One region of the Streptomyces sp. NPDC014889 genome, then DNA from elsewhere that is predicted to be linked to it. Evidence: riboswitches for the same ligand, from Rfam matches in the RefSeq annotation. Region 1 holds a riboswitch; each other region holds the start of a gene.
The links. A riboswitch is a leader RNA that binds a small molecule or an ion and turns the genes downstream of it on or off. The one in region 1 is predicted to bind thiamine pyrophosphate.
Positions count from the first base shown of each region.

Region 1 (6,807 bases):
GCCTCGCGGGCGATACCCGGGCTCCGCGACCGCCTGCTCTGGCACGAGGTGCGCACCCCGGCCGACATCGCGCGGGTGACGGGAGCGGAGGGCGGGGCCGTCCCCGCGCCGACGCTCGCGGCCGCTCAGGGGCGCCTGCTGCACCCGGCGAACACCACGGGCCTCGCGGGCCTGTTCACCGTGGGCGGCTGGTCCCACCCCGGGGGCGGGCTGCCGCACGCCGGGATGTCGGGGGCGCTGGTGGCCGGACTGATCGTGGAGGGGCCGGAGTTCCGCGGCTCCCAGTGAGCCCGGGAGCGTTCAGAAACGGTACTGCTCGTCGTAGCCCGTGCCGTGCTGCGGCTGCCCGTGGCTGTCGCCCTGGTACGGGTAGGCCTGCTGCTCCTGCGGGAGTTCCCCGCCGTAGGCCTCGTCGGTGCGCTGCTGCGGGACCCACACCCCGCCGGCCGGCGTCTCGCCGCCGTAGCCGGCGTAGGCGTCCTGGGTGCCGTAGTCCTGCTGGCCGTACCCCTGCTGGGCGTAGCCGGTGTCGTAGGAGCCGTCATAGGTCTGGGTGCCGGCGTACGGGTCGGAGTAGGCGGCGTACTGCTGCTGGCCGGAGGCGTCGTAGCCGTAGCCCTGCTGCCCGTAGCCGGAGTAGTCGTACGCGTGGCTCTGGTCGGCGCCCTGGGCCGCGGTGGCGTACTGGTCCTGGGTCTGGTCGGCCCCCGGGTAGGGCGACTGCGTGCCGCCCTGGTGGGCCGAGTCGCCGTAGACGCCGTAGGAACCGGTGTCGTCGGGCATGGGCTGCGGCTCGTACACGGCGGCGGCCTCGGCGGCCGTGGGCTCGGTGGTGGCGAGAGCTGGGGTGAAGACGTCGTCGCGGTCGTCGTCGCCGTGGGCGTAGGGCCGGCCCTCGTGGTCGTAGGACTCACCCTCGTGGCCGTGCAGAGCCTCCATGGTGCCGGTGGCGCCGTCGGACACCTCGAGGTCGGAGACCTCCAGGGTCGGGTCCTGGTGCTCGGCCTTGCCGCGGCGGCGCGGCTTGCCGCCGTCGGCCTCGGGCCGGTTGACCGCCCAGCCCGCCGCGAAGCCGCGCCGGAAGGACAGGGTGACGTAGGTCTGGCCGACCGCGAAGGCGGCCGCGCCGAGACCGATCACGATGACGGAGGGGATCAGGACCCCGAGAACGACACCGAGGAAGCCGCCGAAGGCCAGCAGCCGCCAGCGCAGCCGTGCCTTGTACTGCAGCAGCACCTCGCCCAGCAGCCACAGCGCGACGATGCCGAACGCGATGTAGAGGACCGTCCAGCCCATGTACGCCCCTCTCCCAGTGGCCGCTACGCAGTGTGTCGTACGCGGGTGCGGCCGGTCTAGGTCCGCGGCCGGTGGTGCAGACCCAGGTTCTCGTAGATTTCCAGCGTCGCCGTGGAGTTGTTGAGCGTGATGAAGTGCAGCCCGGGCACTCCCTCGGCCCGCAGTCGCGCACAGAACTCGGTGGCGAACTCGATCCCAAGGGAGCGTACCGCCGCCGGATCGTCCGCCGCCGCGCGGATCCGCTCTTGGAGGTCGTCCGGGATGGCGGCGTTGCTGAGTTGGGGCAGACGCTCGAGCATCTTCACGCTCGTGACCGGCATGATCTCGGGAATGACGGGTGTCGCGCAACCGGCGGCGGCGACCCGGTCGCGCAGGCGGAGGTACGACTCCGGCTCGAAGAACATCTGCGTGATGGCGTAGTCGGCGCCCGCGCGGCACTTGTCGACGAAGTGCGCGACGTCGGTGTCCCAGTCGGCCGAGCGGGGATGCATCTCGGGGAAGGCGGCCACGCCTACGCAGAAGTCGCCCGACTCCTTGATGAGCCGGACGAGTTCGGCGGCGTAGGTCAGTCCGCGGGGGTGCGGGACCCAGTCGCCCATCGGGTCGCCGGGCGGGTCGCCGCGCACGGCGAGCATGTTGCGGATCCCGGCGTCGGCGTACTGGCCGATGATGTTGCGCAGTTCGGCGACGGAGTGGTTGACCGCGGTGAGGTGCGCGACCGGGGTGAGCGTCGTGTCGGACACGATCTGCTCGGTCGCCTTGACCGTGCCCGCGCGGGTGGAGCCGCCGGCACCGTACGTCACCGAGACGAAGTCGGGGGCGACGGCCTCGACCCTGCGCAGCGCGTTCCACAGGTTGCGCTCGCCCTTCGCCGTCTTCGGCGCCCAGAACTCGAAGGAGTACGTGCTCCTGCCGGTGGCGAGCATGTCACGCACGGTGCGTGCGCGATCAGTCCTGGTGGATGCGGTTCCGAGGGCCATACTGGCAGGCTATCCAGGGCGCGGCGCTCCCCCAACCGAGCACCGGAAATTTGCCTGGATTGTCGGCTTCTTGTCCACCCTTCGGACAACGGGGCGGAAATGAGCGGGTCGGACCCGACCGACTGTCCGAAAAGTGAGACGCCGGAGCGACCGGCCTCCGGTCGTGTCGCGCCCTGGGCCAGCCACCGCGCCCGGCCGTTCCGCACCGCGCTCTACGCCGCCTGCCGCAGCCGCCCGGCGAACTCGGCCGCCGCCGCTCCGGGGTCGTCGGCCTCGGTGATCGCCCGGACCACGACGACACGGCGGGCGCCGGCCTCCAGGACCTGGTCCAGGTTGCCGAGGTCGATGCCGCCGATGGCGAACCAGGGCCGGTCGGTGCCCAGCGAGGCGGTGTACCGGACCAGGTCCAGGCCGGGGGCGGGCCGGCCCGGCTTGGTGGGCGTGGGCCAGCAGGGCCCGGTGCAGAAGTAGTCCACGCCGTCCTGGACGGCCGCCGCGGCGGCCTCGTCCTCGGCGTGCGTGGACCGGCCGATCAGGACGCCGTCGCCGAGGATGGCGCGCGCGGCGGGCACCGGGAGGTCCCCCTGCCCCAGGTGCAGCACATCGGCGCGGGCCGCGTGGGCGACGTCCGCCCGGTCGTTGACCGCGAGCAGCTTCCCGTGCCGGGAGCACGCGTCGGCGAACACCTCCAGCAGGTCCAGCTCCTCCCCCGCCTCCATGCCCTTGTCCCGCAACTGCACGACGTCGACCCCCGCGGCCAGCACAGCGTCCAGGAAACCGGCCAGATCCCCCTGCCGCCTGCGGGCGTCCGTGCACAGGTACAGGCGCGCCGCACCGAGCCGGTCACGGGTGTCGGCCGCGGCGTCGGCAACGGCTGCGGCAGCGGTCTCGGGCATACGAGGGTCCCCCGGGCTCGTCGGTTCGGTGGCTCGTCCGGCCACTCGGACGGACCTTACCCGCCCCTCCCGACCGGCCGGCTCCGCCTCCGCCCGCCCGGCCGCGGGGGGGCCGCGGCCGGGGGGCGCGGAGAAGCGGCCGGGTCAGACGGCCAGCGCCTGGGCGCGGCGCTTCACCTCTGTGCCACGGTTCTCACTCAGGGCCTGGGCGGGGGTGCCGGGCAGGGTCGGGTCGGGGGTGAACAGCCATTCGATCATCTCTTCGACCGTGAAGCCGTCGTCCCTCAGGAGCGTCAAGGTGCCGGACAGGCCCTTGACGACCTTGTCGCCGTCGATGAAGGCGGCGGGGACGTGCAGCGCGCGGTTCTCACCCCGGCGTACGGCGATGAGCTGGCCCTCCTTGACCAGCTGCCGCACACGTGTCACCTCGACGCCGAGCTGTTCGGCGATGTCGGGAAGGGTGAGCCAGGCAGGGACGAGAGCGTCGATCTTCGTGTCAATCTCGGTCACGGAAACAAGCGTGCCATCTGCCACCGACACTCGGAAGCCAGGCCCGTCCACTCGGGGACACGCGCCTCACGCCGTCGCCGCCTTCAGGGGCTTCGCCGGGTCCGCCAGCAGCAGCGGATCCATGGGCGTGCCCGACGCGATCAGCCGCCGCCCCTGCGCCAGATCCCGCGGCCGGCCGACGGCCAGCAGGGCGACGAGCCGGCCCTCGCGGAGCCAGCAGACCGTCCAGGCGGGTCCGGTGCGATCGCCGCGCCAGACGACAGTGTCGGCCGACGTGTGGTGTCCGGCGTACTGCACGAAGCGCCCGAACTGCTCGGACCAGAAGTACGGCACCGGGTCGTAGACCACGGGGGTGAGGCCGACGATGTCGGCCGCGACCGTGCGCGGGCCCTGGAGCGCGTTGTCCCAGTGGTGGATCAGGAGGCGCTCGCCGTACCGTCCCGAGGGGAACGAGGCGCAGTCGCCGACCGCGTACACGTCCGGCACGGACGTGCGCAGACGGTCGTCGGCCAGGACGTCCCCGTGCGGGCCCAGTGCGATGCCGGAGCCGGCCAGCCAGCCCGTGGCGGGGCGCGCGCCGATGCCCACCACGACGGCGCCCGCGGGCAGCCGCGAGCCGTCGTCGAGCACGACCGCGCCGGGTTCGACGCGCTCCACGCGCGCGTGGGTGCGCAGTTCGGTGCCGCTGTCGGCGTACCAGGCGGTCATCGGCTCGGCCACCTCGGCGGGCAGCGCCCCGGCGAGCGGCCGGTCCGCGGCCTCCACGACGGTCACGGCGCAGCCCGCCTCGCGCGCGGCGGTGGCGAACTCGGCGCCGATCCAGCCGGCGCCGACGACCACGATGTCGTGCTGCTCGGAGAGCACCGGCCGCAGCCGTTCGGCGTCGTCCAGGGTGCGCAGCAGGTGGACGCCGGGAACGCCCTCCGCGCCGGGCAGCCGGATCGGTTCGGCGCCGGTGGCCAGGACGAGGACGTCGTACGGCACCGGCCCGGCCGAGGTCTCCAGCACGTGCGCGCCGGGCCGCACGGCCAGCGCCTCGCAGCCGAGCCGCAGTTCGAGGCCGAGCGCCTCGAAGTCGATGTCGAAGGCGGAGCCCTCGGCCTTGCCGAGCAGGACGGCCTTGGACAGCGGTGGCCGGTCGTAGGGCTGGTGGGGCTCGGCGCCGATCAGTGTCACGGTGCCGGTGAAGCCCTGCTCGCGCAGGGCGACCGCGGTCTGCACACCGGCCATGCCCGCGCCCGCGACGACCACGCGCCGCGGCCCCGATGTGCCCTGTTCCTGCGTCTGGTCGCTCACCTGATCACCTTAAGTCAACTGACGGAGCGTCAGTCAGGGGTGTGCGGAGTGACCTGCTCCACAACCGGCTCCCTCAACCTGCCCGACAGACTCTTCCCTCATGCCCGGCCGCCCCGGTCCGTGGCAGGCTCCCTTACCGGGGCGGTGCTCCGCGGGCTAGGGTGGCCCGTACAAGCACTCGCGGGAGCCCGGACGCACCGGGCTGAGAGGGAGGCTGGCGGCCTCCGACCGTACGAACCTGATCCGGGTCATGCCGGCGAAGGGAGGGGCTGGACGCCCATGTCGTCGCCTTGTACGTCAGACGTCCTCGTCGTGGGGGGCGGGATCATCGGCCTTGTGACGGCCTGGCGCTCGGCGCAGCGCGGGTTCGCCACGGCCGTGGTGGACCCCGAGCCGGGCGGCGGGGCCGCGCAGGTGGCCGCCGGGATGCTGGCCGCCGTCACCGAACTGCACTACGGCGAGCAGACCCTGCTCGGACTCAATCTGGCCTCCGCCCGCCGCTACCCGGACTTCGCGGCCGAGCTGACCGAGCTGACCGGCCACGACCTCGGCTACCGCCGCTGCGGCACCCTCGCCGTGGCACTGGACGCCGACGACCGCGCCCACCTGCGGGAACTGCACGACCTTCAGCGCCGCTCGGGCCTGGACTCCGAGTGGCTGTCCGGGCGGGACTGCCGCCGCCTCGAACCGATGCTCGCGCCGGGCGTGCGCGGCGGTCTGCGGGTGGACGGCGACCACCAGATCGATCCGCGGCGGCTCGCCCGCGCCCTGGTCGACGCCTGTGAGCGGGCCGGCGTGGTCTTCCACCGCGGCTGGGCCGAGCGGCTCACCGTGGCCCGCGACCGGGCCACGGGGTGTGTGCTGCGCGACGGCACCGCGCCGGCCGCGGACCGCGTGGTGCTCGCCGCCGGCAGCCGCAGCGGACGGCTCGCGGGCGTCCCGGACGAGGTGCTGCCGCCGGTGCGGCCGGTGAAGGGGCAGGTGCTGAGGCTGACGGTGCCGAAGCGTTACGCGCCGTTCCTGAGCCGTACCGTGCGGGCCGTGGTGCGCGGCAGCCAGGTCTACCTGGTGCCGCGGCTGAGCGGCGAGCTGGTCGTCGGGGCCACGAGCGAGGAGCTGGGCTGGGACACGACAGTGACGGCGGGCGGCGTGTACGAGCTCCTGCGCGACGCGCACGAGCTGGTGCCCGGGATCACCGAGCTGCCGCTCACGGAGACCCGGGCGGGACTGCGGCCCGGCTCCCCCGACAACGCGCCGCTGCTCGGCCCGACCGGCCTGGACGGCCTGCTCCTCGCCACCGGGCACTACCGCAACGGCGTGCTGCTCACGCCGGTCACCGGTGACGCCATGGCGCACGTCCTGACCACCGGCGAGCTGCCGGACGAGGTCCGCCCCTTCTCCCCCAGGCGTTTCCACGCCACGGCACTCACGGAGCAGCCCGCATGAACATCTCTGTCAACGGTGAGCCCCGCCGCGTCGAGCCCGGCACGTCCCTCGGCACCGTCGTGCAGGCGCTGAGCGCGGCACCCTCCGGCGTGGCCGCCGCCCTCAACGAGACCGTCGTCCCGCGCGCGCGTTGGTCGTCCACGGCCCTGGCCGAGGGCGACCGCGTCGAAGTGCTGACCGCCGTCCAGGGAGGCTGAGCCATGGCCGACGACCCCTTCGTCCTCGGTGGTACGTCCTTCACCTCCCGGCTGATCATGGGCACCGGCGGCGCGCCCAGCCTGGAGGTGCTGGAGCGGGCACTGGTGGCCTCCGGCACGGAGCTGACCACGGTCGCGATGCGGCGGGTCGACCCCTCCGTGCACGGCTCCGTGCTGTCGGTGCTG
Region 1 covers NZ_JBIBWH010000001.1:335,354-342,160, reverse strand. Annotated here, with positions in the region: gene ACF09J_RS01565 (phytoene desaturase family protein) at 1-288, shown strand, start outside; gene ACF09J_RS01560 (hypothetical protein) at 301-1,296, opposite strand; gene metF (methylenetetrahydrofolate reductase [NAD(P)H]) at 1,353-2,276, opposite strand; gene thiE (thiamine phosphate synthase) at 2,489-3,172, opposite strand; gene ACF09J_RS01545 (helix-turn-helix domain-containing protein) at 3,317-3,682, opposite strand; gene ACF09J_RS01540 (NAD(P)/FAD-dependent oxidoreductase) at 3,749-4,978, opposite strand; TPP riboswitch at 5,149-5,260, shown strand; gene thiO (glycine oxidase ThiO) at 5,258-6,424, shown strand; gene thiS (sulfur carrier protein ThiS) at 6,421-6,621, shown strand; gene ACF09J_RS01525 (thiazole synthase) at 6,625-6,807, shown strand, end outside.

Region 2 (6,807 bases), on a different contig from region 1:
CGACCGCGTCCAGCGCGGTACGTCCGCCGAAGCGCACGGTCGCGGCATCGAGGCTCAGCAGCATCTAGAACTCCCCGCTCCGGTCGGTGCGCAGCCGCTCGAGCACCAGCAGCGCCACCGCGCACACCACCATCAGAATCGTCGACAGGGCCATCGCCTGGCCGTAGTTGAGGTCGCCGGGCCGGCCGATCAGCCGCGCCACGGCGACCGGCAGCGTCGGATTGTCGGGGCGCGCGATGAACACCGTCGCCCCGAACTCCCCCAGGGAGACCGCGAAGGCGAACCCTGCGGCGATCAGCAGCGCCCGCCGCACCAGAGGCAGGTCGACCTCCCGCCACACCCGCCACGGCGAGGCCCCGAGCACGGCCGCCGCCTCCCGCAGCCGTACGTCCACCGCCCGCAGCACGGGCAGCATGGTCCGTACGACGAAGGGCACGCCGACCAGAGCCTGCGCCAGCGGGACCAGGATCCAGGACTGCCTGAGGTCGAGCGGCGGCCGGTCCAGCGAGATCAGGAAACCGAAGCCGACGGTCACCGCCGAGACCCCGAGCGGCAGCATCAGCAGCGCGTCGAAGCCGCGTACGAGCCGGCCGGCGTCCCGGCGGGTGAGAGCGGCGGCGGCGAGCCCGCCGATCACCACGGCGATGGCGGTCGCGGCGGCGGCGTAGCCCAGGGAGGTGCCGACGGCGTGGATCGGCGCGACCAGGAAGGTGCCGCCGTCCGCGTTCGTCAGCGCCCGGTAGTAGCCGAAGCCGGGCGCGGCGAGCGACCGCTGCACCAGTACGGCGAGCGGCAGCACGAGGAGGACGGCGACGGTGGCGAGGGCCCCGGCCAGCAGCGTCCACTGCCCGGCGCCGCGCGGCCGGCGGGCGGTCAGCGAGGCGTCCACCAGCTTCAGCGCGGTCTCCCGGCGCCGTACGGTCCAGGCGTGCACGGCGAGGATCGCGCCCACGGCCAGGAACTGGAGGATCGTCAGGACGGCGGCGGTCGACAGGTCGAAGATCTGGGAGGTCTGCCGGTAGATCTGCACCTCGAGGGTGGAGAAGGTGGGGCCGCCGAGGATCTGCACCACGCCGAAGGAGGTGAACGTGAACAGGAAGACCATGAGCGCCGCTGCGGCGACCGCGGGGGCCAGCGCGGGCAGGGTGACCTTGCGCCAGGCGGTGAGCGGGGAGGCGCCGAGCATCCGGGCCGCCTCCTCCTGGCGCGGGTCGAGCCCCGCCCACAGTCCGCCCACGGTCCGTACGACGACGGCGTAGTTGAAGAAGACATGGGCGAGCAGGATCGCCCACACCGTGGTGTCCAGCCGGACGCCCCACAGCTCGTCGAGCAGGCCGCCGCGCCCGACCAGCGCGAGGAACGCGGTGCCGACCACGACGGTGGGCAGCACGAACGGCACGGTGACGACGGCCCGCAGGACCTGCCGGCCGGGGAAGTCGAGGCGGGCGAAGACATAGGCGCCGGGCAGGGCGACGAGCAGGGTGAGCGCGGTGGAGGCGAGCGCCTGCCAGGAGGTGAACCACAGCACGTGCCGGATGTCGGACTGTCCGAGCACGTCGGTGATCCGCCCCAACTGCCAGGCACCGTCCGTCTCCAGGCCGCGCCGGACGATCGCGGCCACGGGGTAGGCGAAGAACGCCGCGAAGAACGCGACGGGCCCGGCCATGAGACCGAGCCGCGCCGTGTTCCCCGTCCGGCGGCCGCGTCCGCGGCCTACCTGAGGGCGAGTGAGGTCCACGACTTGACCCACTGGTCACGGTTGGCGGAGATCTTTTCGGGGGCCAGGGTCTCGGGGTTCTTGGCCTGCGGGCCGTACGTCACGAACTCCGGGGGCACCTGGGCGCCTTCGCGCACCGGGTAGACGAACATGTTCAGCGGCATGTCGTCCTGGAACTTCTTGCTGATCAGGAAGTCCAGGAGGGCCTTGCCCCCTTCGGTGTTCCTGGCGTTGGCGAGCAGGCCCGCGTACTCGACCTGGCGGAAGCAGGTGCCCTGCGCGACGCCGGTCGGCGCGGTCTTCGGCCGCGGGTCGGCGTAGATGACCTCGGCGGGCGGCGAGGAGGCGTAGGAGACGACGAGGGGACGGTCGCCCTTGGCCTTCTTGCCGCCGGCGGAACCGGAGAACTCCTGGTTGTAGGCCTGCTCCCAGCCGTCGACGACCTTGACGCCGTTGGCCTTGAGCTTCTTCCAGTAGTCCTGCCAGCCCTTGTCGCCGTACTTGGCGGCGGTGCCGAGCAGGAAGCCGAGGCCCGGCGAGGAGGTGGCGGCGTTCTCGGTGACGAGGAGGTTCTTGTACTCCGGCGCGACCAGGTCGTCGAACGAGGCGGGCGGGGTGAGCTTGTGGTCGGCGAAGTACTTCTTGTCGTAGTTGACGCAGACGTCGCCGGTGTCGATGGGCGTGACGCGGTGCTTGGCCTCGTCGACCCGGTACTGCGGCAGGATCAGGTCCGCGCCCTTCGGCTCGTACGACTGGAACAGCCCGTTGTCCAGGGCGCGGGACAGCAGTGTGTTGTCGACGCCGAAGAAGACGTCGCCCTGCGGGTTGTCCTTGGTGAGGATGGCCTTGTTGACGGCTTGGCCGGCGTCGCCGTCCTCCAGGACCTTCACCTTGTAGCCGGAGCTCTTCTCGAAGTCCGCGATGACGCTCTTGGACGCGGCCCACGAGTCGTGGCTGACCAGGGTCACCGTCCTGGACCCGGCGGAGTCCTTGCCGTTCGGTGACGAGCCGCACGCCGACAGCGTGACGAGGCCGAGCCCGACCGCGGCTGCGGCGAACGTCTTGGTGTGCACTGGATGTCCTCCTGGGGGTTGGCCAGGAAGAGACGCGGCCCTGCCCGGGATCCGCGAGGGACACCCGGGCAGGGCACAACAGCTTGAGTGATGACCGAACTTCCTACCCAGAATGACCTGGGCGAGGTTCAGAGGGTCTGCGGCCGGTGCCGCACTCTCAGCGCTGTGGCGCTCCCCTGTCGGAATATGAAGATGTGTAGGTTCTCAGCCTACCGTCCGGCCACCGTCCGGCTACCTTTCGGTGGCAGCGAGCTGACCGCAGGCGCCGTCGATCTCCTGACCACGGGTGTCCCGGACGGTCACCGGCACTCCGTGGGCGGCGATCGCCTCGACGAACGCCTTCTCGTCCTCGGGCCGGGACGCGGTCCACTTCGAGCCGGGCGTCGGGTTCAGCGGGATGAGGTTGACGTGCACGGGCTTGCCCTTGAGCAGCCGGCCGAGCCGGTCGCCGCGCCACGCCTGGTCGTTGATGTCCCGGATCAGCGCGTACTCGATGGACAGCCGGCGCCCGGACCTGGCGGTGTACTCGAATCCTGCGTCGAGGACCTCCCGCACCTTCCACCGCGTGTTGACCGGGACGAGCGTGTCGCGCAGTTCGTCGTCCGGGGCGTGCAGGGAGATGGCGAGCCGGCACTTGAAGCCCTCGTCGGAGAACCGGTGGATGGCCGGCACCAGGCCCACCGTCGAGACGGTGATCCCGCGCTGGGACAGGCCGAGCCCGTCCGGCTCGGGGTCGGTCAGGGCGCGGACGGCGCCGACGACGCGGTTGTAGTTGGCGAGCGGCTCGCCCATGCCCATGAAGACGATGTTCGACAGGCGCGCGGGACCACCGGGGACCTCTCCGTCCCGCAGGGCGCGCATCCCGTCCACGATCTGGTGCACGATCTCGGCGGTGGACAGGTTCCGGTCGAGCCCGGCCTGTCCCGTGGCGCAGAACGGGCAGTTCATGCCGCAGCCCGCCTGCGAGCTGATGCACATGGTCACCCGGTCCGGGTAGCGCATGAGCACCGACTCCACGAGCGTGCCGTCGAACAGCCGCCACAGCGTCTTGCGCGTGGTGCCCTGGTCGGTCGACAGATGCCGCACGACCGTCATCAGCTCCGGGAGCAGCGCCTCCTGGAGCTTGGCGCGGGACCCGGCGGGGATGTCGGTCCACTGCTCCGGGTCGTGCGCGTACCGCGCGAAGTAGTGCTGCGAGAGCTGCTTGGCGCGGAACGGCTTCTCGCCGATCGCGGCGACGGCCTCCTTGCGCTCGGCGGGCGACAGATCGGCAAGGTGCCGCGGCGGCTTCTTGGCACCGCGCGGCGCGACAAAGGTGAGTTCTCCGGGCTTGGGCATGGTGGTACCAGTGTCGCAGATCCACTCGGGTGACCTGCGGCTGTCCGCCCGGACGACTGTCGTCGCTGCCGCAGGGCGCCTGGGGTGGCTAATGCCGGGCCCACTGTCGCAGCTTCCTGATGACACGGTCCTTGTAAAGACGGGTTGCCGAGATTTCGCCCGGGCTCGTCATGAACGCCGTGAGGGGGGTCCATCGCTTACGTCCGTCGCGAGCCGTCCACCTCACCGCGGGGAAGTCCGTGATCTCCAGGATGCCCTCTCGGTCGATTACGCGTGTGCGTAGGTAGCCATGGATCACCAGCCGCGATTGATCGTATGTCACGCTGAGTCGATATCCCCGCACCGCCAAAACAGCGAACCCGATCACGGCCAGACCAGCCGCAAGCCGTGCAACGGCGGTATCGGCTTGCGTCGCGTACGCAATGCAGGCAACCGCCGGAACGGCTCCGAGGCCGGTGTTGGCCTGACGGTTCAGCGTGGCCGGCGATTGCTCCATGAGATTCCTACGGTGGTCGCGTCTCACGAGCCCAGCCGAAAGGCATCGGCGCGCCCTGCGGGATCACCCAAGGATGGGGATAGCGAGCGTGACAACCGGTACAGGGCGCGACGAACGGACCGATCGGGGTTCACACCTAAGGCCTGAAAAGGATTCACCGGGAAATACACAACCGCATGAATACGCACATTGCCGAATACGCCCGGGGATTGATCCGGAAGATGCCGGGAGGCTGGACTGGGCCTGCCTCCCGGCGCTGGCTCCGGTGAGCCGGTCTCAGCCCGTGGTGGTGATCGCGGACGGGACGCACTGCACGCTGTTGATCGTCCCGAGCAGGCCGGTCAGGCCGGACGAGGCGATCGCCGAGCACGCGGACAGCATCGTGGTGCTGGGCTGCGTGGGCTGTGTGGGCTGCGTGCCCTGCTTGTTCATGTCCTCGTCGCGGTCACCGGAGCTCAGGGCGACGTTCGCGCTGCCGGCCCTGTGCATCGTGTCGGCGACGGCCGTCGCGCTCGGGGCCACGTTGAGTGCTACGGCAAGCGCGCCCGCCGTCACGAGCGTGGCGGACCAGATGCGTGAACTACGGATCGTTGTGCGGCTCACAGAGAACCTTCCTCACTTTGCGGGACAAGGCCGCAAGCGGGCGCACTTGGTGCGCTTCTTTCGCGTGTGTGTCACGTCGCCTTCGGCTACGGACGACGCCAGCTTCAGTTCTCGGCGATTGAATTATTACGATTCGACCCGTGTCATAGGCGAAGATCACTCGTGCGGCCTCAATACACTTTCTCGGGCCTGATCACGATTGCCTTTGGCGGCGACGCAAAGCTCCGCCGCAAAGGCAGGATTGCACCGGAACGGCATCGAGCCCCCACCCGTGCGGGGTGGGGGCTCGGTGGACGTGGGCTCACGCGGAGCCGACGAAGAGGACCAGCAGGAGCCAGGCCACCGGTGCGGTGGGCAGCAGGGAGTCGAGGCGGTCCATGATGCCCCCGTGGCCGGGGAGCAGCGTGCCCATGTCCTTGATGCCCAGATCCCGCTTGATCATGGACTCGCCGAGGTCGCCGAGGGTGGCGGTGGCCGCGACCGCGAGGCCGAGCAGCAGGCCCTGCCACCAGACGCCGTCGTCGATCAGGAACTGCATGCACAGCGCGCCGGCCACCATCGCGAAGGCCACCGCGCCCAACAGGCCCTCGCGGGTCTTGCCCGGGCTGATGCGCGGAGCGAGTTTGTGCCGGCCGAAGCGCCAGCCGACGGCGTACGCGCCCGTGTCGCTCACGACCGTGAGCACGAGGAAGGTCAGCACACGGCGCGGACCGTCGTCCGCGGTCAGCATCATCGCGACGAACGTGGCCAGGAACGGCACGTAGAACGCCGCGAAGACACCGGCCGTGACGTCCTTGAGATAGCCCTCCGGCGGTTCCGTCATCCGCCAGACCAGAACCGCGAGCGCCGTCAGCGCCATCGCCACCCAGGCGCCCTCGGCGCCCCGGACGTACCCGGCGATCACCATGGCCGCGCCGCCGACCGCCAGCGGCACGAGCGGCGCCTTGATGCCCTTGCGCTCGTCGAGCCGGCTGGTGAGTTCCCATAGGCCGACCACGACCGCGATCGCGATGACACCCACGAACACGGCCTTGACGACGAACAGCGACACCACGATCACCGCGCCGAGACCGAGGCCGACGCCTATGGCGGCGCCCAGGTCGCGGCCCGCGCTCTTCTTCTGCGGCGCGGGCGCCGGCTGCGGGGCGTCGGGCATGGGCTCCGGATTCTGCGACGCCGTCCCGTGGAAGGACGGTGTCTGCGGCGTGTCGTGGGGCCACGGCTGCGGCGCGTGGTGCGGCTGCCGCGGCGTGTCGCGGAACGAGGCGCCGCCCGGCTGGGCGGCACCCCGGTCGTCATCCTGGTTTCCGCCGTGAGCGGGCGCGTCGGGCACGACGGGCATGGGGCGGGTCCGCTGGGCGTCATGCGCATCGTACGCGGGACCCGCCGGAGCGGCCCCCGGGACGGGTCCCCCCTGATGGGCGGGTGGCCCGTCCGCGGGCCCCCGGTACCCGGCCTGCCGCGGCGCTCCCCAGGAAGTGTCGTCCATCAGACTTCGAGCAGCTCCGCTTCCTTGTGCTTCAGCAGCTCGTCCACCTGCGCCACGTACTTCGCGGTGGTGTCGTCGAGCTCCTTCTCCG
Region 2 covers NZ_JBIBWH010000011.1:207,241-214,047, reverse strand. Annotated here, with positions in the region: gene ACF09J_RS23295 (ABC transporter ATP-binding protein) at 1-64, opposite strand, end outside; gene ACF09J_RS23290 (ABC transporter permease) at 65-1,666, opposite strand; gene ACF09J_RS23285 (thiamine ABC transporter substrate binding subunit) at 1,714-2,790, opposite strand; TPP riboswitch at 2,873-2,978, opposite strand; gene rlmN (23S rRNA (adenine(2503)-C(2))-methyltransferase RlmN) at 3,022-4,128, opposite strand; gene ACF09J_RS23275 (hypothetical protein) at 4,217-4,624, opposite strand; gene ACF09J_RS23270 (hypothetical protein) at 4,901-5,227, opposite strand; gene ACF09J_RS23265 (phosphatidate cytidylyltransferase) at 5,529-6,716, opposite strand; gene frr (ribosome recycling factor) at 6,716-6,807, opposite strand, start outside.
Region 2: linked by a shared signal. The riboswitch ahead of ACF09J_RS23285 (thiamine ABC transporter substrate binding subunit) and the one ahead of thiO (glycine oxidase ThiO) in region 1 are both predicted to bind thiamine pyrophosphate.

Region 3 (6,807 bases), on a different contig from region 1:
CGTCATCGACCTCGTGATGCGGCTGTCCGCGGAGGCGGCCGCGGCCGGCGGCTACTGCAAGGCCCTCATGGGCAACCACGAGCTGCTGCTGCTCGGCGCCAGGCGGTTCGGCGACACCCCCGTCAACTCCGGCGCGGGCACCGCGACCTTCCAGGCGGCCTGGCTGCTCAACGGCGGCCAGAAGTCCGACATGGACCGCCTCCAGGACCACCACCTGCAGTGGATGGCCCGGCTCGACGCCATCGAGGCGGTCGACAGCTACCTGCTCGTGCACTCGGACACCACCTCCTACCTCGACTACGGTGCCTCGATCGAAGAGGTCAACGACACCGTCCGCGAGACGCTCACGCGCAACGACGTGAACGAAGTCTGGGAACTGTTCCGCAAGTTCACCAAGCGCTTCTCCTTCCGGGACGAGGGCGGCGCCGACGCCGTACGCTCCCTGCTCGATACGTACGGCGGTACCCGTATCGTTCACGGCCACAGCCCCATTCCCTATCTGCTGGGCCAAGTCGGCTCCGAGGAGGGCGAGGAGTCCGCGGGTCCGGTCGTGGAGGGACCGCACGTCTACGCCGACGGACTCGCCATCGCCATGGACGGCGGCGTGACCATGGCCGGAAAACTGCTGGTCCAGCAACTGCCCCTCGACGCCTGACCGTTCACCGGGCAGCCCGCCCAGCGGAGACGACCGCGCAGGTCGCCACCCAATTTGTGGAAACCCCCTGTCACCGCGCGCCGTCACGGCTCTACCATCGGCTTATCCGTAGCAGGCTCCCCTCCGTTTCTGCCCGACGGCTCGCCGCCATGCGAGCCCCAAGCCCTACGGAGCATCGGGGGATGCACATGAACAGCGTTCCGCAGCACCTGCTGAGCGAGGACCGCCAGGAATACGAGCGGATCCTCGATGAGGCGCTGCGCTCCGCCCCACACGACCCGGAACTGGCCGCTGCCGGGCAGCGGCTCAACTCGGAACAACTGCGCACCATGGCGCTGAGCGCCACCGCGGTCATAACGGCGGCCGCGGCGACCGAGTACCACCACTACGTCAAGATCCGCGAGGAACTGCGCCGGCCGGCGCCGGCCGTCCCGCCCTCCCTCACCGAGGCCGGCTCCGCCGAGCCGGGCGCGCCGGTCCGGCTCGCGGCCACCATGGGCGAGACCGCCGAGACCCACGGCGCGGGCGCGGGCGCCGTCGTCGCGGTGCTCGCCCCCGTCCTCGCCGGAACCGCCGCGGCCCTCTTCCTGCTCGTCGGCTACATCCTGAGGATGCTGGACCCGGCCCAGGCGTTCGCCCAGTCCATGATCACGGCGGGCTGGGTGTTCGGCGCCCTGACCGCGGCCGCGATCCTCGCCGCCGCCGCCGGGCTGCTGCTCACCGCGCTGCGCAACCGCCCCTCGCTCGACAGCGGCGCCTACGCCGAACTCGGCGAAGAGGTCGCCCAGGCGAGGGACGCCTGGCAGGAGGCTCTGCTCGAACGGGGCATCCTGCCGTTCCTGCGCGACGCGGTCGCCGACTCCCGCTCCCCCGCACCGGGGTACGCGGGGCCGGCCGCACCGACCGGCCGCATGCCTCAACTTGGCTACGACCGGCCAGGTTTCAGCAGCCCGGACGACGGGGCCCCGACCCGCCGCCCGCGCTTCTCCAGCCCCGACTTCACCAGCCCGGACTTCGGAGGCCCGGAAAACCAGCCGGAGTGACCACCATCGGCGTCATCGCCGGAGGCCGCGCTCCCGCCGCCCACCGACGCCCGGAGCGCGTCCCACCACCCCGTCCCGCACTGCGGGCCGGGGCCCGAGGGAGAGCTGCCCAGTCGCTCCCTCAGTCCGCGATGGGCAGGTACACCCTGTTCCCCGCCTCCGCGAACTCCTTCGACTTCTGAGCCATCCCCTCCGCGATCTCGTCCCGGCCGGCGCCGTGTTCACGACGGATGTCCTGCGAGATCTTCATCGAGCAGAACTTCGGGCCGCACATCGAGCAGAAGTGGGCCGTCTTGGCGGGTTCCGCCGGGAGGGTCTCGTCGTGGAACTCCCGTGCCGTGTCCGGGTCGAGGGAGAGGTTGAACTGGTCCTCCCACCGGAACTCGAAGCGGGCGTCGGACAGGGCGTCGTCCCACTCCTGCGCGCCCGGGTGCCCCTTGGCGAGGTCGGCCGCATGGGCGGCGATCTTGTAGGTGATGACGCCGGTCTTGACGTCGTCGCGGTTGGGCAGGCCCAGGTGCTCCTTGGGCGTGACGTAGCAGAGCATCGCCGTGCCCCACCAGGCGATCATGGCCGCGCCGATGCCGGAGGTGATGTGGTCGTACGCCGGTGCGACGTCCGTCGTCAGCGGGCCGAGCGTATAGAACGGAGCCTCATCGCAGATCTCCTGCTGAAGGTCGATGTTCTCCTTGATCTTGTGCATCGGGACATGGCCCGGGCCCTCGATCATGGTCTGTACGTTCAAACGCCTGGCGATCCGCCCGAGTTCCCCGAGCGTGCGCAGTTCCGCGAACTGGGCCTCGTCATTGGCGTCCGCGATCGAACCGGGCCGAAGCCCGTCTCCCAACGAGTACGTGACGTCGTATGCGGCGAGGATCTCGCAGAGCTCCTCGAAGTTCTCGTAGAGGAACGACTCCTTGTGGTGCGCCAGGCACCAGGCGGCCATGATCGAGCCGCCGCGCGAGACGATGCCGGTCTTGCGGTTCGCGGTGAGCGGCACGTAGGCGAGGCGCACCCCGGCGTGGACGGTCATGTAGTCCACGCCCTGTTCGGCCTGCTCGATGACGGTGTCCTTGTAGATCTCCCAGGTCAGTTCCTCGGCCCTGCCGTCCACCTTCTCCAGGGCCTGGTAGAGGGGGACCGTGCCGATGGGGACGGGGGAGTTGCGCAGCACCCACTCCCGGGTGGTGTGGATGTTGCGGCCGGTGGAGAGGTCCATGACCGTGTCGGCGCCCCAGCGGGTCGCCCAGGTCATCTTCTCCACCTCCTCCTCGATGGAGGAGGTCACCGCGGAGTTGCCGATGTTGGCGTTGACCTTCACCAGGAACCGCTTGCCGATGATCATCGGCTCGATCTCCGGGTGGTTGACGTTGGCGGGCAGTACCGCACGGCCCGCCGCGATCTCCTCGCGGACGGTCTCGGGAGCGACGTTCTCCCGGATGGCCACGAACTCCATCTCCGGAGTGATCTCCCCACGGCGCGCGTACGCGAGCTGTGTCACGGCTCGGTCGCCGCGCCCGCGGCGCGGCTGACGCGGCCGTCCGGGGAACACCGCGTCGAGGTTGCGCAGACCGCCGCGTGGCGAGGTGTGCTTGATCCCGTCGTCCTCGGGGCGGACCGGACGGCCCGCGTACTCCTCGGTGTCGCCGCGGGCCACGATCCAGTTCTCCCGCAGCGGCGGCAGGCCCCTGCGGACATCGGTGCCGACGAGCGGGTCGGTGTACGGGCCGGAGGTGTCGTACAGCGTGACCGACTGCCCGTTGGTGAGGTGCACCTGACGGACCGGCACCCGCAGATCGGGCCGTGAGCCCTCCACGTAACCCTTGTGCCAGCCGATGGACTTCCCGGCCTCCCCGTCGGAAGCGGCGGATGCGATCTGCTCCGCGTCGCTGGAGATCTCCTTGGAGGCAGGCGTGCGTACGTCCTTGTTGGTCATGAGACCTACTCCCTACGCCGGCATTACCCGGTAACAGGTTCGGCGGTCGACGCAGCGGTGTCCGTCTGTCGGCGTTTCCTGTGAAACATCGCACGTTCCACGTGAAACATCGCGAAGACGGAGGTCAGCGCCCTCTCAGCCCGGTGCTCCGAGCTCCCGCGTGTGCAAAGGTGGCTCCACGCTAGCGTCCTTTGTGGCGCGGTGAACAGTGGGCCTGTGCCGTTCTTGCGATGATCGGGCGGTGACCACGACAGAGCAGTTCCCCCATCCGCCGCCCGAACCCCGACGCGAACAGGACTTCCGGCACGGCCAGGAAGCCACCGGCACCGGCCACGGGCACGGCGCCAGGCACGGCCCGGGGGACGACCATGGGCACGGCGGCGGGCACGGCCCGGGGGACGCCCACGAGCACGGCCCGGGCAGCGGTGGCGGGCACGGGCACAGTCACAGCCACGGGCCGGCCGCACCGGTGTCGAAGCATCTCCGCAAGGTGATCGCGGCGATCCTGATTCCGTTCGCCGCCCTGGTGGTGGCCGGACTCGCCGCGCTGTGGCCGGGCGGTGCCCCGTCGCACGAGCGCACCGGCGTGGGCTTCGACCGGCAGACCCAGCAGGCCACCGTCGTGGAGGTGCTCGCGGTCAGTTGCAGGTCGGTGAACGCCTCCGGGGACACCCCGACCGGCGACACCTCCACCGCCGAGGGTTCCTCCGCTCAGCAGCAGCAGTCCGGGGCCTGCAAGAAGGCCACGATCCGGGTGGACACCGGCAAGGACAAGGGCCGCACCTTCACCGAGGTCGTACAGCCCGACCAGTCGCGGCAACTGCACCAGGGCGAGAAGGTCGTGGTCGCCTACGAGCCCTCGGCACCCGCGGACCTGCAGTATTCGGTCACGGACGTCGACCGGCGCTTCCCCATGGCGCTGCTGGCCGGTGTCTTCGCACTCGCCGTCGTGGTCGTCGGGCGGATGCGGGGCGTCATGGCGCTGGTCGCGCTCGCCATCAGCTTCCTGGTGCTGAACCTCTTCATCCTGCCCGCGATCCTTCAGGGCTCGAACCCGCTGGTCGTGGCGGTGGTGGGGGCCAGCGCCATCATGCTGATCGCGCTGTACATGTGCCATGGCCTGTCCGCCCGTACCTCGGTCGCGGTGCTCGGCACACTGATCTCGCTGATGCTGATCGGTTTCCTGGGCTCGCTGTTCATCGGATGGGCGGCGCTGACCGGCAACACCGACGACAGCACCGGCCTGATCCACGGCCTGTATCCGTCGATAGACATGAGCGGCCTGCTGCTCGCCGGTGTCATCATCGGCTCGCTCGGCGTCCTGGACGATGTGACGGTGACCCAGACCTCGGCGGTCTGGGAACTGCACGAGGCCAACCCCGCGATGGGCTGGCGCGGGCTGTACCGCGCGGGCATCCGCATCGGACGCGACCACATCGCCTCGGTCGTCAACACCCTCGTCCTCGCGTACGCGGGTGCCGCGCTCCCGTTGCTGCTGCTGTTCTCCATCGCGCAGAGCGGTGTGACGACCGTCGCCACCAGTGAGCTCGTCGCCGAGGAGATCGTGCGCACACTGGTGGGTTCGATCGGCCTGGTCGCCTCGGTGCCGGTCACCACGGCGCTGGCGGCACTCGTGGTCTCGGCCGACCGTCCGGGGCGGTTGGAGGCCGCGGCACCGGCCGCCCTGCCCGCCCCGGCACGCGGGGGGAGGGGCAGGCGCCGCAGGCGCTGACGCCGGGGCCGGGGGCCGTCGGCCTCCGGGCGGTCCGCCCTCGGGGCGGTCGGCGAAGCGTTCCTGCACCCCCTGAGGCCGAGGCGAAGCGTTACGCCCAAATCCCCTGCCGCAAGGTCTCAGCCCGCGCTCTGTTCCTCCGCCAGGATGCGGTCCAGGGCTTCGTCGAGGTGGGCGTCGAAGTCGGCCAGCGCACCCTCCTGCCCCAGGGGCACCAGCTTGTCCGTGCGGTCCAGGAACGCCACCAGGGGCGCCGTCGAAGAGCGGAACAACGCCCGGTCACAGCCGACCTGAAGCCGGATCAGGACCTCGCTCAGCGAGTCGCGGCCGGCCGGTGAGATGCGCACATCACCGTCCCCGCACGGGGTCGCCACCCCGTCGATCAGCAGCTCCCGCCCGAACGCCCAGGTCACCGGGGCGTCTCCGGGCAGATGGAAGGTCAGCCGCACGGCATAGGGATCGCAGGTCTCGTACCGCAACTCCACCGGGATGCGGAAGGAGAGCTCCTCGGACACGAGAAAACTCATCATGACCTCTGCCTGTACGGACTCGCGCATCGTTACCCCGGTGTTTGCCGTCGACTGGCCGGGAATCCATCCCGTGACTGGTGCATCTTGCTGAACGTACACATCGGATCACAAGGAGTGAGTTTTCAGATACTGATAGAGAGCGCCAGAGAGCCCAGACGCCGCCCGACCTCGCGTTGCAACTGGCGCGCCGCGGGCAGCAGCCGATCCGCCTGATGGGCCGGCAGTGAGAGGGCCATCGCGGCCGCCGTGGTGCCCACCGTGATGGGGATCGCCGCGCAGACCGCCCCCAGCGCGTACTCCTGCCGCTCGGTGACCGGCTCCATCGGCCGGATCCGTTCCAGGCGCCGCAGCACCGAGTGGCCGTCACGGACCGTGTACGGGGTGAGGGACTGCACGGGGTAGCGGTCGAGATGGTCACGGCGGTCCCTGTCGTCCAGCTGGGACAGCAGGCACTGGCCGATCGCGTGCGCGTGCCCGGTCTCGCGGAAGCCGGCCCATTCCTCGACCGCCGGTGCGGCGGCCGTGGCGGAGACGCACATGAGCTCGATCTCGCCCTCGCGGTACATCGCGTAGTACACCGGGGCACCGATGGAATCCCGCCACTGGGCGAGCGCCTCGACGATCGTGGAGCGACGTTTCTGCGCGGCGCCGCTGCTGCTCAGCCGTTCAGCGGCCTCGCCGAGGAAGAACAGGCCCCGGTCACGGCGCAGATAGCCCTCGTGGACGAGGGTGCGCAGCAGGTGGTAGGCGGTCGGCAGGGCCAGGCCCGTCTCACGGGCGAGCTGTTTGGCGGGCGCTCCGTGCTCGTGCCGCGCGACGGTCTCCAGCAGGCGCATCGCGCGCTGCACGGACCCGATGAGGGTCGGGGGCTGCTGGGGCTGCGGCTGCTCCGGGACGGTGGACCCGGGCCG
Region 3 covers NZ_JBIBWH010000002.1:190,949-197,755, forward strand. Annotated here, with positions in the region: gene ACF09J_RS04005 (metallophosphoesterase) at 1-655, shown strand, start outside; gene ACF09J_RS04010 (hypothetical protein) at 838-1,698, shown strand; gene thiC (phosphomethylpyrimidine synthase ThiC) at 1,820-3,634, opposite strand; TPP riboswitch at 3,627-3,804, opposite strand; gene ACF09J_RS04020 (YibE/F family protein) at 3,876-5,366, shown strand; gene ACF09J_RS04025 (SsgA family sporulation/cell division regulator) at 5,486-5,923, opposite strand; gene ACF09J_RS04030 (IclR family transcriptional regulator) at 6,019-6,807, opposite strand, start outside.
Region 3: linked by a shared signal. The riboswitch ahead of thiC (phosphomethylpyrimidine synthase ThiC) and the one ahead of thiO (glycine oxidase ThiO) in region 1 are both predicted to bind thiamine pyrophosphate.